One region of the Proteiniborus sp. MB09-C3 genome, then DNA from elsewhere that is predicted to be linked to it. Evidence: riboswitches for the same ligand, from Rfam matches in the RefSeq annotation. Region 1 holds a riboswitch; each other region holds the start of a gene.
The links. Region 1 has a riboswitch for cyclic di-GMP ahead of QO263_RS06380 (methyl-accepting chemotaxis protein). Riboswitches for the same ligand answer to the same signal wherever they lie in the genome.
Positions count from the first base shown of each region.

Region 2: another riboswitch for cyclic di-GMP. It lies ahead of QO263_RS02680 (tetratricopeptide repeat protein); the one in region 1 lies ahead of QO263_RS06380 (methyl-accepting chemotaxis protein).
Region 3: another riboswitch for cyclic di-GMP. It lies ahead of QO263_RS12760 (type II secretion system protein); the one in region 1 lies ahead of QO263_RS06380 (methyl-accepting chemotaxis protein).
Region 4: another riboswitch for cyclic di-GMP. It lies ahead of QO263_RS01060 (transglutaminase-like domain-containing protein); the one in region 1 lies ahead of QO263_RS06380 (methyl-accepting chemotaxis protein).

Region 1 is NZ_CP127161.1:1,324,557-1,328,141, reverse strand. Features, by position in the region: gene QO263_RS06380 (methyl-accepting chemotaxis protein) at 54-1,754, opposite strand; cyclic di-GMP riboswitch class I at 1,899-1,984, opposite strand; gene QO263_RS06375 (TetR/AcrR family transcriptional regulator) at 2,242-3,030, shown strand; gene ytaF (sporulation membrane protein YtaF) at 3,111-3,585, shown strand, end outside.
Region 2 is NZ_CP127161.1:558,720-562,304, reverse strand. Features, by position in the region: gene QO263_RS02685 (metalloprotease family protein) at 40-573, opposite strand; gene QO263_RS02680 (tetratricopeptide repeat protein) at 593-1,633, opposite strand; cyclic di-GMP riboswitch class I at 1,727-1,811, opposite strand; gene trhA (PAQR family membrane homeostasis protein TrhA) at 2,031-2,711, opposite strand; gene QO263_RS02670 (hypothetical protein) at 2,886-3,383, opposite strand; gene gcvPB (aminomethyl-transferring glycine dehydrogenase subunit GcvPB) at 3,504-3,585, opposite strand, start outside.
Region 3 is NZ_CP127161.1:2,609,968-2,613,552, reverse strand. Features, by position in the region: gene QO263_RS12770 (type IV pilus twitching motility protein PilT) at 1-676, shown strand, start outside; gene QO263_RS12765 (type II secretion system F family protein) at 692-1,897, shown strand; cyclic di-GMP riboswitch class I at 1,975-2,064, shown strand; gene QO263_RS12760 (type II secretion system protein) at 2,210-2,608, shown strand; gene QO263_RS12755 (prepilin peptidase) at 2,798-3,559, shown strand; gene QO263_RS12750 (type IV pilus modification PilV family protein) at 3,573-3,585, shown strand, end outside.
Region 4 is NZ_CP127161.1:216,299-219,883, reverse strand. Features, by position in the region: gene QO263_RS01070 (collagen binding domain-containing protein) at 1-412, shown strand, start outside; gene QO263_RS01065 (class D sortase) at 576-1,313, shown strand; cyclic di-GMP riboswitch class I at 1,427-1,511, shown strand; gene QO263_RS01060 (transglutaminase-like domain-containing protein) at 1,525-2,319, shown strand; gene QO263_RS01055 (hypothetical protein) at 2,322-2,663, opposite strand; gene QO263_RS01050 (DUF364 domain-containing protein) at 2,722-3,495, opposite strand.

The sequences.
Region 1 (3,585 bases):
CTAATCATAGATTCGTTAGCATATCTTCCTCCTTCCTTCAGTTATTATAATTTTTAATGCTTGAATCTTGAAACTGTTTCCAATAGCTCTTCTGCTAAATGAGCTAGCTCTTGTGCAGAGCTTGCTACTTCCTCCATAGAAGCAGTCTGTTCTTCAGAAGCCGCAGATACTTCTTGGCCAGAGGCTGCTGTCTGTTGTGATATAGCTGCAATGCTATCTATCGATTTAACTATTTCATTGCTTTCAGAAGCTATCTGCTGTGTAGCTGCACTCACTTCATTTATTTGTTCTGCCACGTTTTCAACTTCCTTAACTATAGACTTAAAAGTATTTCCTGCCTTGTTTACTGCTTCTACTCCTTCAAGAATTTCTTGTCCTCCAGATTCAATAACATTGACTGCACGGTTTGTCTCGCTCTGAATATCTTTTATTAATCCTTCAATTTTCTGGGTCGAAGCAGAAGATTGCTCAGCTAAGTTTCTTACCTCTTCAGCAACAACTGCGAATCCCCTTCCCTGTTCGCCTGCTCTAGCAGCTTCTATAGCAGCATTAAGAGCTAGTAGATTTGTTTGATCCGCAATATTCTTAATGACATCTACAATCTGTCCAATTTCTTCTGATTTTTTTCCTAAGGCATTAACAACATTCGCACTTTCTATGGAAACCTGCTTTACTCTATCAATTTTTCTTACTGCATTTTCTGCCTCTCTTACTCCTTCGTTGGCAGCATCAGAAGCATTCTTACTTGCATTAGTTACAGATTCTGTATTTGCTGCAGCCTGCTGTATTGCAGAAGAAATTTGACCTATATGGGAGCTGGTAGCCTCTAATTCTTCGGATTGTGCTGCGGCACCGCTGGACAGCTCCAGTATAGTTTTAGATACTTGCTCGGCAGCAGCTGTTGTTTCTTCAGATGATGCTGATAACTCCTGACTATAGGCGGCAACACTTTGAGAAGCTTCTGTAATCTTTATTATCATATCTCTTAGCCTATCAGTCATTATGTTAAAGGAATTTGCTAATTCACCAATTTCATCTTTATTTTTAACCTTTATAGCTTGTACTGTTATATCACCTTCAGCTATTTTTTTCGTAGCTCCAGCCATTACTGTTATTGGCTTGGAAATTATATTAGATATGTATAAAGAGACTATTATTCCTGTTAGTACGCTTAGTACAATTATAATAATCAATATGACTAATGTTTCTGAATATAGCATGTCGCTTCCATTATTAGCCGCCTCTGCTAATTCACTTTTTTGCTTTACGAGATAATTGATTTTTATTTCTATTTGCTCAGAATTAAGACGATTTACCATAGTTTGTTGATTAGCTTCCTCAATTTTGCCACTTGTAGCTAATGCAATAGCACTTTCCTCGTTAGGCTTTAGTATTTCCCACAGTTTTGTTATTTCAGAATATATACTTCTACCTTCCTCATCTACTATTGTACTTTTAAAATCCTCTAAGTTTTTTTCAAATTCCTCAAATGTAGACTTCATACTTTTAGCAGCTGTTTCCCGTCCTTTAGAATCTACTGCTAATATCAGCATTCCCCTGTCCTCTCCCAAGGATGCTAGATTTATTTGTGCATCTTTAATATATTCAATGCCTTTTAAGTGCATGTCATATAAAACAGTTAATTCATTGTTAATTACTGAAAGACTGTATATTCCAACACCACCTAATATAATCATTAAAATAATTAAGGCACTGAATCCAAATATTAGCTTTTTTCTCACTGTCAATTTCATTTATAATTCTCTCCTTTAGAAATTATGATAAACTAACACCTTGCTAAGAGAACAACCTTTTCTACAAATATCAGCCTTTTTAAATAGATGCAAGAAAGCTGTGAGTTCTGTTAAAACCACAGCTAAAAAATCATGGAAAAACATATTTACAACCCAGTCATTATAGTGTCGTACATGTCATATCCGTGGTTTCGCGTCTCTATCCTTCGATAAATTAGCTTTTTATATATTTTCATTGTATTGTACAAATAGTTTTTACATATAATATTACTATATTAGACACCACGTATTATTGTAGTACTATTTTCCACTTTTGTCAACATTTTATGCTATAATAAGGAAAAAGTTCTATGGTAATCTCAAACATATCCATTTACTACTCTTATGACACAATAGGCGGGGTATATATTAATATCTGCTTTATAAAATTAATACATTTTATGAAGCGAATATAATAATAAATTACAAAATAATGGGAGTGATTGTTATGGACAAAAGCCAGATATATCGTCAAAAAATACTTTCTTGTGCAAAAGAAATCCTAGAGATTAATGGCGAAGATGCTATTACTATAGATAATATTGCAAGAAAGTGTAAAATCAGTAAATCCACTTTTTATAATTATTTTTCTAATAAAGAAGACTTAATAAACCATCTAAACAGTTTCTCTGATATAGATGGTTTTTTTGTTTCTGGGACAAGAGAATTGATTTTACTTAAGGCAATTGAAGCTTTTCCCAGATTCGGATTTAACGAAATTGATATGGATAAAATCGCCAAGCTAGCAAAAATAAAAAGGACTACTATATATAATTATTTTTCTAGCAAAGAGGAACTATGGGAAAACTGTATTAGATATATTGTTGATAAGCAAAAAAGTATTATAGAGTCTATTGTGCTCGCTGATGAGAATCCTGTAGAAGTAATGGATAATTATATAGACTCTTTATTTAAGCTAGAAAATGAGTATTATAATGCTATCATAATAGTAAGCAAATACCATTACATAAGCAATAAAAAAATGCAAGAATTGCTTAAGGAATTAATCGATATAAAAATAAAATTATTTTCTTCAATAATTGAAAATGGGAAACAGAAAGGAAGCTATAAAAAGGATATAAATTCTATTAATACAGCAAAACTTATTACGACTTTTTTATTTGGATTAAGTTTTATCGATGCAGAAGATATTGGTGAATCGAAAAAAAAACTTTTTAACTTACTTCATAATTTTATAAAAGAAAATAACTTATCTAAGGAAGTACATGAGCCTTGATAAAAGAAACATCCCTTGTAACCTTTTAATTACTAAAGAGTATTATGATAATGTTAGATTTTAGTTGAGGGGGCGTTTCTGTGTTAGAAGCCTTATTATTAGTTATAGCTTTATCCTTAGATGCTTTTGTAGCTAGCATTGCTTATGGAACAAGTAAGATTAAAATACCTATTTCATCGGTAGCCGTTATTAGTACTATTTGCTCCTTTATTCTTGCGATTTCTCTTTTTTTAGGATCCATATTGAAAATGGTATTGCCAAACAGATTTGCTACTACAATTAGCTTTATAGCTCTTATGCTGTTAGGTATATATTATTTGCTTGAAGGGATTGTAAAGGCTAATTTAAGGAAAAGTGAAAGCTCAAATAAAAGAATTAAATTTAGATTTGCAGATATGCAGCTTGTACTGGATATTTATTTAGATGAAACAAGAGCTGATTTAGATAATTCAAAAAACCTCAATCCTAGGGAGGCTTTATACCTTGCCATAGCTCTCTCCATAGATTCGTTAGCAGTAGGATTTGCAAGCAGTTTAGGAGAGGTTAATTACATCC
Region 2 (3,585 bases), 770 kb from region 1:
ATTTTTAAAGCTTTTTATATATATAATTTTATAGAATTTTTACGCTATTATTTTAATAAGCAAATTAGGAAGGAGCATAGCAACTGCCATTCCATAAATTAAGTCAAGCCATGCCACAGAGCCAATAGCACATATTAAAATTATCCCAACTATTGGAGTCCCAAATATTTTAACTATAATAGGTGTTTCTTTTTTTCTTATAGATGCCCATATGCTTTTTGCATCTTGTACACTAGGAAAAGAATGCATAGCTATGGACACACCAAGCCAAATCAATACATATTCTAAAATATTCCCGCTCTTAAATTTAATAACTGGTATAGCAGCAGGCAGTGAAATTAATGCACCAATTACCGTATTTACTATAAAAGGCCCTACGCCTATTAGAATTTGCTGCTTCGCATTTTTAGGCTCTTCATGAACCACATAGCCTGATGGATTTCCAAACCTAAAATAGCAAATATCAAAGATTGCAATCCTAGATGTTTTGCAAAACAGTTGATGAGCAAGCTCATGAACTATTACTCCAGGAAAAGTTATTATTGATATTAAAAATCCTGGTATGATAAACATAATATTACACCTCGCTTATTTATCTCCATTGATATGTTCCGTTAAAAATTGATGTCAAAAATTCGGTTTCATATTCAGCATTTTTATCTACAAGAAGATTAAACATATTGTCTCTTTCACTTATCATATCGTTATAATGATAAGCTAGAGAGAGATTTGAAACAGCTTGATTGTTATCTTTGTCAAGTTTATATGCTTTTTCTGCCATTTCCAAAGCAACTTCGTCATTATTTCTCTTAAGCTCTATTTTGGATATAGTTATGTATGCTCCTGGATTTTCAGCATTCATGCTCAACACTTCTTTGCAGTATTCTAAAGCTTCATCGTATCTTTCTTGTTCCCTACATATTGCGGCAAGAAAAAAGTATGCAGAATGAAATTCAGGTTTAGAATTAATAACTTCTCTTATTAAAATTTCAGCATAATCAAACTCTCCAAACTCATATAGAGCATCTGCTAAATAATACTTTCCTGCAACATCTTCTGGATGTTCATTCACATAAGTTTCTAGCTGAGCTACAAGTTCTTCAGTATAATAGTCCTGCTCTGAACTATTCAATATTTTATTTAAGCCTTCATTGAGGAAATAAAATGTAGCTATATTATCCATAACAGTATCAATCCTGTCTATTAAGTCTTCTTCTGCCTCTTCCCCTATTATCATATCAATTGCATCTATTGCTTTATCAATTTTATCATTCTCATAATATGCAATACTAAGCTTAGCCAAAACAAGAGTTGAGTCAGGATACTTGTTTAAAACCCTTTCATACTCATTCATAGCAGTAATGTATTTTCTTTCATTTTCAGCCCTAGCCCCTCTTTCATAAGCAACACCTGCTTTCAGTAGAGCTGGAAACATTATAAGAGATAGAATAGTAACAATAAATATAATACCAAAGAAAGCTTTTATCCATAGTGGTATTGGACGATTTGATAATTTGTCCCTACACTCGCTACACAAAGGTGCTTTATACTCAGGTTCTACTACTGAACTACTGCAATTCAAACATGCAACTATCTCATCAGCATCGTTTGCTTTTTCGATATCCTCTGTCATAATTTTGTCCTCCTTCCAAGTTATTTTAACAATAAAACAAAAAATCCCTACATGTCGAAAAGGCATGGAGAGATATGGGCTTACATGCAATAATCTGGTGGCCCAGCTACCATGGTCATTTGACTTTAGGCCTGTAGCCTTGCGTCCTTATTTTTCAATAAGTTTACCTTTTTCAAAAATTATCCTGCTAGCTTTGTTTTATCACCAAAATATTATACCAAAATCTTTATTTTATGTCTGCAAAATATCGTTGATTAATAGAGTGTTTTCCTAATTATGTGCTTTTTAGTACTTTAGTACTATAGCTAAGATTTAATAGCTTTGCATTATTTTTTTATTATTGTTTCATCTAATTGAGATTATAGTATAATGAAAAAGCTGAGAATTCTCAGCTTTTTCATTTCAAATATATAAATATTCCTAGAAAGTGCATTACACTTCCGCCTAGTACAAATAAATGCCATATAGCATGGTTATAAGGAATTTTCTTTACTGAATAAAATATTGTTCCTAATGTATAGACTATTCCACCTGCCAATAACCAAATGAAAAATCCTTTCGGCACCATCTGCAGCATAGGCCTTACTGCTATAACTACTATCCAGCCCATAAGCACATACATAAGTACAGAAACCATTTTAAACTTATCGAATTTATTATAGGTGAATATCTTAAATCCTATGCCAAATAACGCTATAGTCCATACAGCAACTAATATACCTATTCTCCAATATCCTGTCATAGATAGCAATGTAACTGGAGTATAAGTACCTGCAATAAATAAAAATATTGAAGAATGGTCAAATACTCTAAGTATCTTTTTTATTTTTTCATTTTGAAAGCTATGATATAGGGTTGAAGATGTATACAGACAGATGGAGCAAAATCCATATATGCTGAAGGCCACTATTGATATTGTACTTTTATCCCAAATAGCATATATGAGCAAAATAGTCAAAGTGACTACGCTAAATAGAACACCTACGCCGTGAGTTATGCTGCTGGCTATTTCCTCCTTTATAGAGTAAGCCTTCTTTGAAATTTCATTAACTCCCAAAGATTTATTTAATTCATTCATTAAATCACTCTCCTCTTTTAATATCTCTAAATATATTATACACCATGTAGTATTAAAAAACACTAGTAGTAGTATTAAAAAACACCATAAATATAAAAAAATCAGGAATCTAAACTCCTGATTTTTTTCAATGCCGCAATAAACCCGCAGTTATCTGCGGGTCTAAACATTTAGCTATCCTCTTAAGTCAACCTTTAAAGGCCTTCCTTTTTCATTTAATGTAATCTTAGTGATCTTGACCAATTTTTTCTCATCATTGATCTTGTCGCATTCAAGTACTTGATATGTCTTGGAAGTATCTCCATTAGCTTTATAAACATCACCAAGTAATTTAAAAAATGAGTATGGATGATCTGGATCTTTTAGACAAATCATTGATGAATTTTGTTTTAACATAGTGTCAGTAATTAACTTTGCATAATCAATATCCTTAAGATCTCCAATTAAATAGTATTCAGCTTCATCAGCTAAGTCTTCGAAGCTTTTAACCTGCTTCATTGAAGAATTTCCCTTAGCTACAGCACCTATTGTAGCAAAAAGAGGTAGAATTCCCCATCCTTTGTGACCTGAAACCACAAAAGAGTCTTTATTAGCTACTGCTTCTTCGATATAGCTTGCAAATGCTTCTGTCATAAATTCTTGGTCTACTAATTTTTTCAACATTGGATTCATATAATCACTCCATCAAAAAATTATAACTATTTTTATAGTTTTGTCATATTGTTATTTTTTTATCCAGCAATATAAAAATTCAGGCAAGGAGCATGCCTTACCTGAATTTAAGATTAATATTTATTTACTCCATTTTAAGATAAGGTCTTTTGCTGCCTTAGCTTCATCTATTCTTCTAACTGGTGTATTATGTGGTGCTTCT
Region 3 (3,585 bases), 1.3 Mb from region 1:
ACTAGTAACTGGGCCTACTGGCAGTGGAAAATCTACTACGCTGGCTTCAATGATAGATTCTATAAATAGTGAGAGAAACTGTCACATATTAACTTTAGAGGATCCGATAGAGTATCTGCACAGACATAATAAAAGCATAGTTAATCAAAGGGAAATTGGCAATGATTCCTTGAGTTTTGCAAATTCTCTTAGGTCTGCCCTAAGACAGGATCCTGATGTGATCCTTGTAGGAGAAATGAGAGATTTGGAGACTATAAGTATTGCATTAACAGCTGCTGAAACAGGGCATCTTGTTTTATCTACCTTACATACATTAGGAGCTGCAAAGACCATAGATAGGATAATAGATGTATTTCCTCCTTATCAGCAGCAGCAAATTAGAATTCAATTTTCTTCGGTTATTCAGGGAATTGTATCTCAACAGCTTTTACCTAGATTAGATGGAAAAGGCAGAGTAGCTGCATTTGAAGTCATGATTGTTACTTCTGCAATTAGAAATTTAATAAGAGAAGAAAAATCTCATCAAATTGATACAGCAATCCAAACCGGTGCCAAGTTTGGTATGCAGACAATGGATAATTCACTATTATCTTTATACAAAAGAGGCTTGATAAGTGGGGAAACGGCACTGAATCAGTCTGTAAATACTGATATTATCAGAAACTATGTATTATAATCAGGTGGTGATTTTATGCAGTTTATGTATAGAGCAGTTACAGATAGCGGACAAATTATAGAAGGAATCTATGAGGCTAACAGTGAACAAGAAGTACTATCGATGCTAAGAAATAACGAATACATGCCTATATCAATAGAGCATAAAGAGGAAGAAAAACCAGTATCGTCTTATTTTTCGAAAAAGGTTACTAAAAAGGATATAGCAGTATATTGCAGGCAGTTCTACACAATGCTAAATGCAGGTGTCAGCATAATTAAATGTCTAGATATATTGGAAGTCCAGACTGAAAATAAAGCAATGAGAAATGCAACAAGAGCTGTTTTTGATGATGTACAAAAAGGAATGACTTTATCTGAATCAATGAGAAAATACGAAAAGGTTTTTCCTAGCTTGCTAGTAAACATGGTTGAGGCAGGAGAAGTAAGTGGTAACCTTGATGTAATAATGGAACGAATGGCAATACATTATGAAAAAGAGAATAAAATCGAAAATAAAGTAAAAGGAGCAATGATTTACCCCATTGTTCTAGGAGTTGTTTCAATAGCAGTAGTGATTTTCTTGTTAGTGGCTGTCATGCCTACTTTTATTGGAATGTTTGAAAGCAGTGGAATAGAATTGCCAGCTCCAACTAAATTGCTTTTAAGCATCAGTGATTCTCTCAAAAACCAGTGGTATATATATTTAGCTTCAATACTTATTTTAGCACTTATTATAGGATATTTTGGAAAGCAAGAATCTGGAAGATTATTTATTGATGGGTTAAAGCTTCGAATACCAATTTTTAAGGACACAAGCATAAAGATAGCTACTTCAAGATTTACTAGAACATTGTCTACGCTTCTATCAAGTGGGATACCCTTACTTCAAGCTCTAGATGTAGTATCAAAAATAGTCAACAACAGGTTTTTAAGCCTTAGACTAGAAAATGCAAAGGAAGAAGTAAGGAAAGGAATTCCTCTATCCAGAACAATTAAAGAAGTTAGGGTATTTCCTCCTATGGTGGATTCAATGATAAAAATAGGAGAAGAATCAGGCTCACTAGATGAAATACTAAATAAGAGCGCAGACTTCTATGACGAAGAGGTAGAGGTAGCCATTCAAAAAATGACAGAAATGCTCCAACCTCTTCTAGTAGTATTCATGGCGCTAGTAGTGGGATTTATAGTCATAGCCATGGCACTGCCAATGTTTGACATGGTCAATACTGTACAGATGTAAAAGCAAAAAAACACTAGAAAAATAGCAAATTTTGTATTGACAGGATTTAGTAACTAAAATATTATTGTAGATATCAACAGAATAATTGGCAAAGCTATTGAAAAATAGCGACGCAAAGCTAGAGTCTAAAGCTACTGAGAAGTAGCCATGATCGTTCAGCTGCATAAATAATTTAGTGTTATTTGTGCAGCTTTTTTTGTACCAAAGGACAATTTTTTAATACTATTTTCGAAGGGTGGTGGTTTAGAAAAGAAATAATAGTTGCATCTATTATATGGTATTGATAAAAAATAATAACAAGGGGGAACAGATATGTTCGAATTTATTTTAAAGCAGTTAAAGCAGTTAAAGCAAAATAAAAAAGGATTTACTTTAGTGGAGTTAGTTGTTGTTATAGCTATACTGGGTATATTGGCAGCTATTGCGGTACCTAAGCTAACTACATCAAGAAAAGCAGCAGCAGATACTGCACATCAGGCTAATATTAAAGTACTTACAAGTGCAGCAACAATGTATATAGCAGATGAAGGAGTCCCAACTGAGGCTGATGTAGTATGGACAGAAGCAAATAAAGACGATGATAATGGTTGGGGAAATTATCTTCAGGAATGGCCTAAAGCACCTACTGGAATCTCTAACGCAGAAGTTAATGGAAAAGATTATAAAGTAACGATTTCTACTGGCGGAGATATAACAGTATCAAATGAGTAGAATTGAGAACCTAGAGAGAAGAGCACAAGAACAGGAATTTTATCCTGAAGGACCTCAGGGACAGGAACCTTGTCTCACATAATATAACTTTTGAAGGACTTCAGGGACAGGACCTTGTCCCACATAATATAACTTTTTAATTGAAATGCTTCAAAGTAAACAGAAAATTTGACTAAAGGAGAGCTTACCATGTACATACTAACATTCATATTCGGAACTTTAATAGGTTCTTTTCTAAATGTATGCATATACAGAATACCTAGAGAAGAGTCTATAGCTTATCCTTCTTCCCATTGTCCTAAATGCAGCACTCCTTTAAAATGGGACAACCTTATTCCTGTACTTAGCTTTCTATTGCAAAAAGGCAAATGTAGATATTGTGGGGAGTCCATTTCCCCACAGTATCCCATTGTTGAACTATTGAATGGTATTTTATATGCTATATTTTTTCATTTTTATGGATTATTAATTGATTTCTTTTTTTATAGCTCTATTGTGAGCATTTTAATTGTCATTAGCTTAATAGACTACTATCATCAAATAATACCGGATTCTTTAGTAATTATTATTTTCATAATAACTATTATTCATAAGCTCACATTATTTATATTGTATAAAACACCATTTAATCTAATGAATAGCATATTAGCTCTATTATTAGGAGGAGGATTATTTCTAGTTATTGCTATAGTCTCAAAAGGTGGCATGGGAGGAGGAGACATAAAGCTTATTAGTGTATTAGGCTTTATGCTTGGAATAAAGAAGCTTCTTTTGAACATATTATTATCCTTTATAATTGGAGCCGTTTTTTCAGTATTCTTATTACTCCTAAATAAAAAAGGGAAAAAAGATGCTATACCTTTTGGACCTTTTATCAATATTGCATTTATTGTTACTCTATTTTTCGGAGACAGAATTATTAATTGGTATGTTCTAAGGTTTTTAGTCTAGGGAGGAAGTTCCTTTGAGAAAAAATA
Region 4 (3,585 bases), 1.1 Mb from region 1:
AAAACCAAAAGAACCCGAGAAACCAACAGAACCACCAACAAAACCAGAAGAACCAGAGAAACCAACAGAACCACCAACAAAACCAGAAGAGCCAGAAAAACCAACTGAACCAGAGCCAGAACCTAAACCAGAACCAGAAGAACCAACAATAGTCACACCACCAGAAAACGGAACAGTTGAGTTTGACGAAGATGGCAACTGGAAGTACACTCCAAACCCTGGATTTAAGGGCAAGGATAAATTTGTCATAAGACATCCAGATGGGACAGAAGAGCTCATCGAGATAGATGTAGACGATATCCCATTAGGCACAGTACTTCCTAAAACTGGGGAAGGCAGCAAAATAGGATATTATATAACAGGATTACTATTAGTATTTCTAGGACTATTCCTAAGAAGAAAAATAGTATAAAAAAAGTAGAACTACAGCAAAAGGGTGCTATACGAAGTAAAGGGAAATAGTATGAAAGGCAGAGGCTAAAATCTCTGCCTTTTAAACATAAAACTACTAGTATTGAAGAATATATAGATGATAAAATTATCATTAAAAAGATGATTTAAAGGCAGGGTAAAGAATGAAGAGAAAAATAATACCATGGATAATAATCATCACAGGTTTATTCATAGCTGCATATCCAAAAGCATCAGAGCTATATGCAGACTACAAACAATCTAAACTTATAGAAGAGTGGCAGCAAAGCCTCTCTAGAATAGATAGTGTAGATATGGAAGAGGAAGAAGAAATTAATAGCTTAGAGTCATACGGCGAGGAGGAATTAGAAATAGGCGCAATCGAAGAACTAAACTCCCGTGAGATAAGAGAAAGAGAAAAGAAAAAGAAAGAAGAAGCAGATAGGGAAGAAAAGAAGAGAAAAGAAGCAGAAAGAGTAGCACAAGAAAGAGAAGAATATATACAAAAGCACATGGAAGGTATTCTTAAAATAGAAAAAATCAAATTCAGTCAGCCCATACTAAAAGGAGCTACGCAAAACAACCTAAACATATCAGTAGCCAGTGTGGAAAACACAGGGAGAGCAGGAGAAATCGGAAACTATGCCATAGCAGGACATAGAAATCGTAGTTTTGGAAGGAACTTCAATAGACTAGAAGAGGTCGAGATTGAAGATAAAATAGTAGTAGATATTGGAGATAGTCAGTTTGAATATACTGTTACAGAAAAGCTATATGTTTATCCAGAAGAAGTCTGGGTATTATATAGTAATAAGGAGGATAAAGAAATAACCTTAATAACCTGCCACCCTATGAAGAACCCAACTCATAGGCTGATTATAAAAGGGAAAATACTTGAATAATCCTTAAACCGTAAGCTATGAAAATAGAATCATAGGACTGTAGCCCTATGCAATAATTGGACAAGCTATGGTAAAATTAAGAAAATAAATATATTTTTTTATCAGTGACTTTTCACCGATAAAGGCAAACCTAGTGAAAGCTAGGGACGCAAAGCTAAAGGGCCTTACTTAAAAATAAGATGGCAGCCAGTTACCGAAAGGAGAGTTTTTTATGTTAAAGAGAAATCTTGTGCTCTTCTTACTAGTCATTTCATTATTATTACTTTCTACAATAGCTTTTGCTTCAAATTCAAATATTGATAAAAGCCAATTAGAAAATGGATTAGTAACTATCACTTATATACCAAAAAAGGATGTTGCAGCAAAAGTAATGATTACTAAAGGCGATATAAAATATACTTATGATATAAAAGCAAACAACAGCTATCCGTTACAGCTTGGAGATGGAAAATATACTGTTTCTATTTTAGAAAATGTAGAAGGTAACAAATATAGACAAGTAGAAAAAGAAGAGATAAATCTAAAGCTATCAGATGCTAATAAAGTGTTCCTACAATCTAATCAGATAATAAACTGGAACGAAAACATGGAGGCTATGAAAAAAGCCAAAGAATTAGCTAAGAATGCAAAAAATGACAAGGAAAAAGTAATTGCAATTTACAATTTTATTATAAACAATATTAGCTACGATAATGACAAGGCTGCAAGTGTACAAGCAGGATACATACCTTCCATAGACATTATATTAAAAGCTTCAAAGGGAATATGTTATGATTATGCTACATTATTTGCAGCAATGCTTAGAAGCCTAGATGTACCTACAAAGCTAGTTATGGGAAGAAAAAATGATGTAGAAGCATATCATGCATGGAATCAAGTATATCTAGAAGATTCTAAGGAATGGGTAACTATAGATACAACTTATGATGCAGCACTTAAAAAAGAAAATGCAGCTAGCTCAATGATAAAAGACGAGAAAGAATATAAAATAGAAAAACAATACTAGTACTATGTTAATAGAAACCACTGGTTTAGGCCAGTGGTTTTTCTATATGCTGAATAAACTAAAAAGGCAATGCGAATGTAGACAGAATCTGGAAGTATTATAATAGATACTACTAAAACGACTATTAGATGCCATACCATAGGAGATATAGTACCTCCTATAACCATATAAAATTCCTTAGTGACAAACGCCCTGCTTCCTTTATAGGGTAAATTAGCTATACCTTTAAAATCGCCCTTTAAAGCCTTAAAAGTATAGAGACATACCCAGCCTGATACAGAAGAATAGAATAACATATTAAGTATAAGCTTGTCATTACCCCTAAATAGCCTGTTAATTTCCAAAAAGGACTTCAAATCTTAAATCATGTAATAAAAAAGAGTCATTGATGTCTTTCTTTTATCATATAATCCTACAGAAATGACCATTTCCATATTCATGCATAGTTAATCTTCCGCATCCTCTAGATATTTTCTTGAATAGTGTTTCTTTGCAGTCATTCATAAATTCAATTCCACTTATTGCTGTTATACCACTAGCTTTGTAGGCTTTAGGATAAAATGGGACGGAGAAGCCTATAAGAGCTATTTCACGAGCATTCGTACACATCTTAAGTATTTCATCAGTTGTATGATTTATCATAGTTGTTCCAGTTATAATAACTACATCACATTGAGGCAATAATTCAGTTTGCATTGAAATTGGATATACTGAAGCGCCTTCAACACTTCCTTGAATATCTATTGCTCTGTCAAAGGGAATATATCTTTTTACCCTTGATGCTAGATTTTTAACTAAAGGAGGCATATGTCCGATTACACCTACAGTATCTTTAGATGTTATTTTTTCATATAATGTATCCATATCTTCAGTAGATTTAGTAGTACGTATGTATTTATTTGCTGCATTTATAACAGCACAGCCTAAACCTCTTTGCAAATCCTCAGCTCCTGTAACAGCCCATTTAGCACAATCAATTGCTTTCATACCTATCATTTCCTCACCATATGAAAATATAGAGCATCCCGAGGGCAGTTTTTCTCTCATTAAGTATATAAAAGCAACATTATCATTTGACAGTTGAACACCTGCAAAAGATATTCCTACGATAACGTCTTTAATATAAAGACCCTCCAAATCATTTTTTGCAATATCAAAGACCCTTTCAATTAGCATTTAGCTATATACCCCCTTTTCATAATAAATTATGATATATCAGGAAAATTATAGCACATTAGTTTTGCTGTTTAGCATAGTATTCAACAT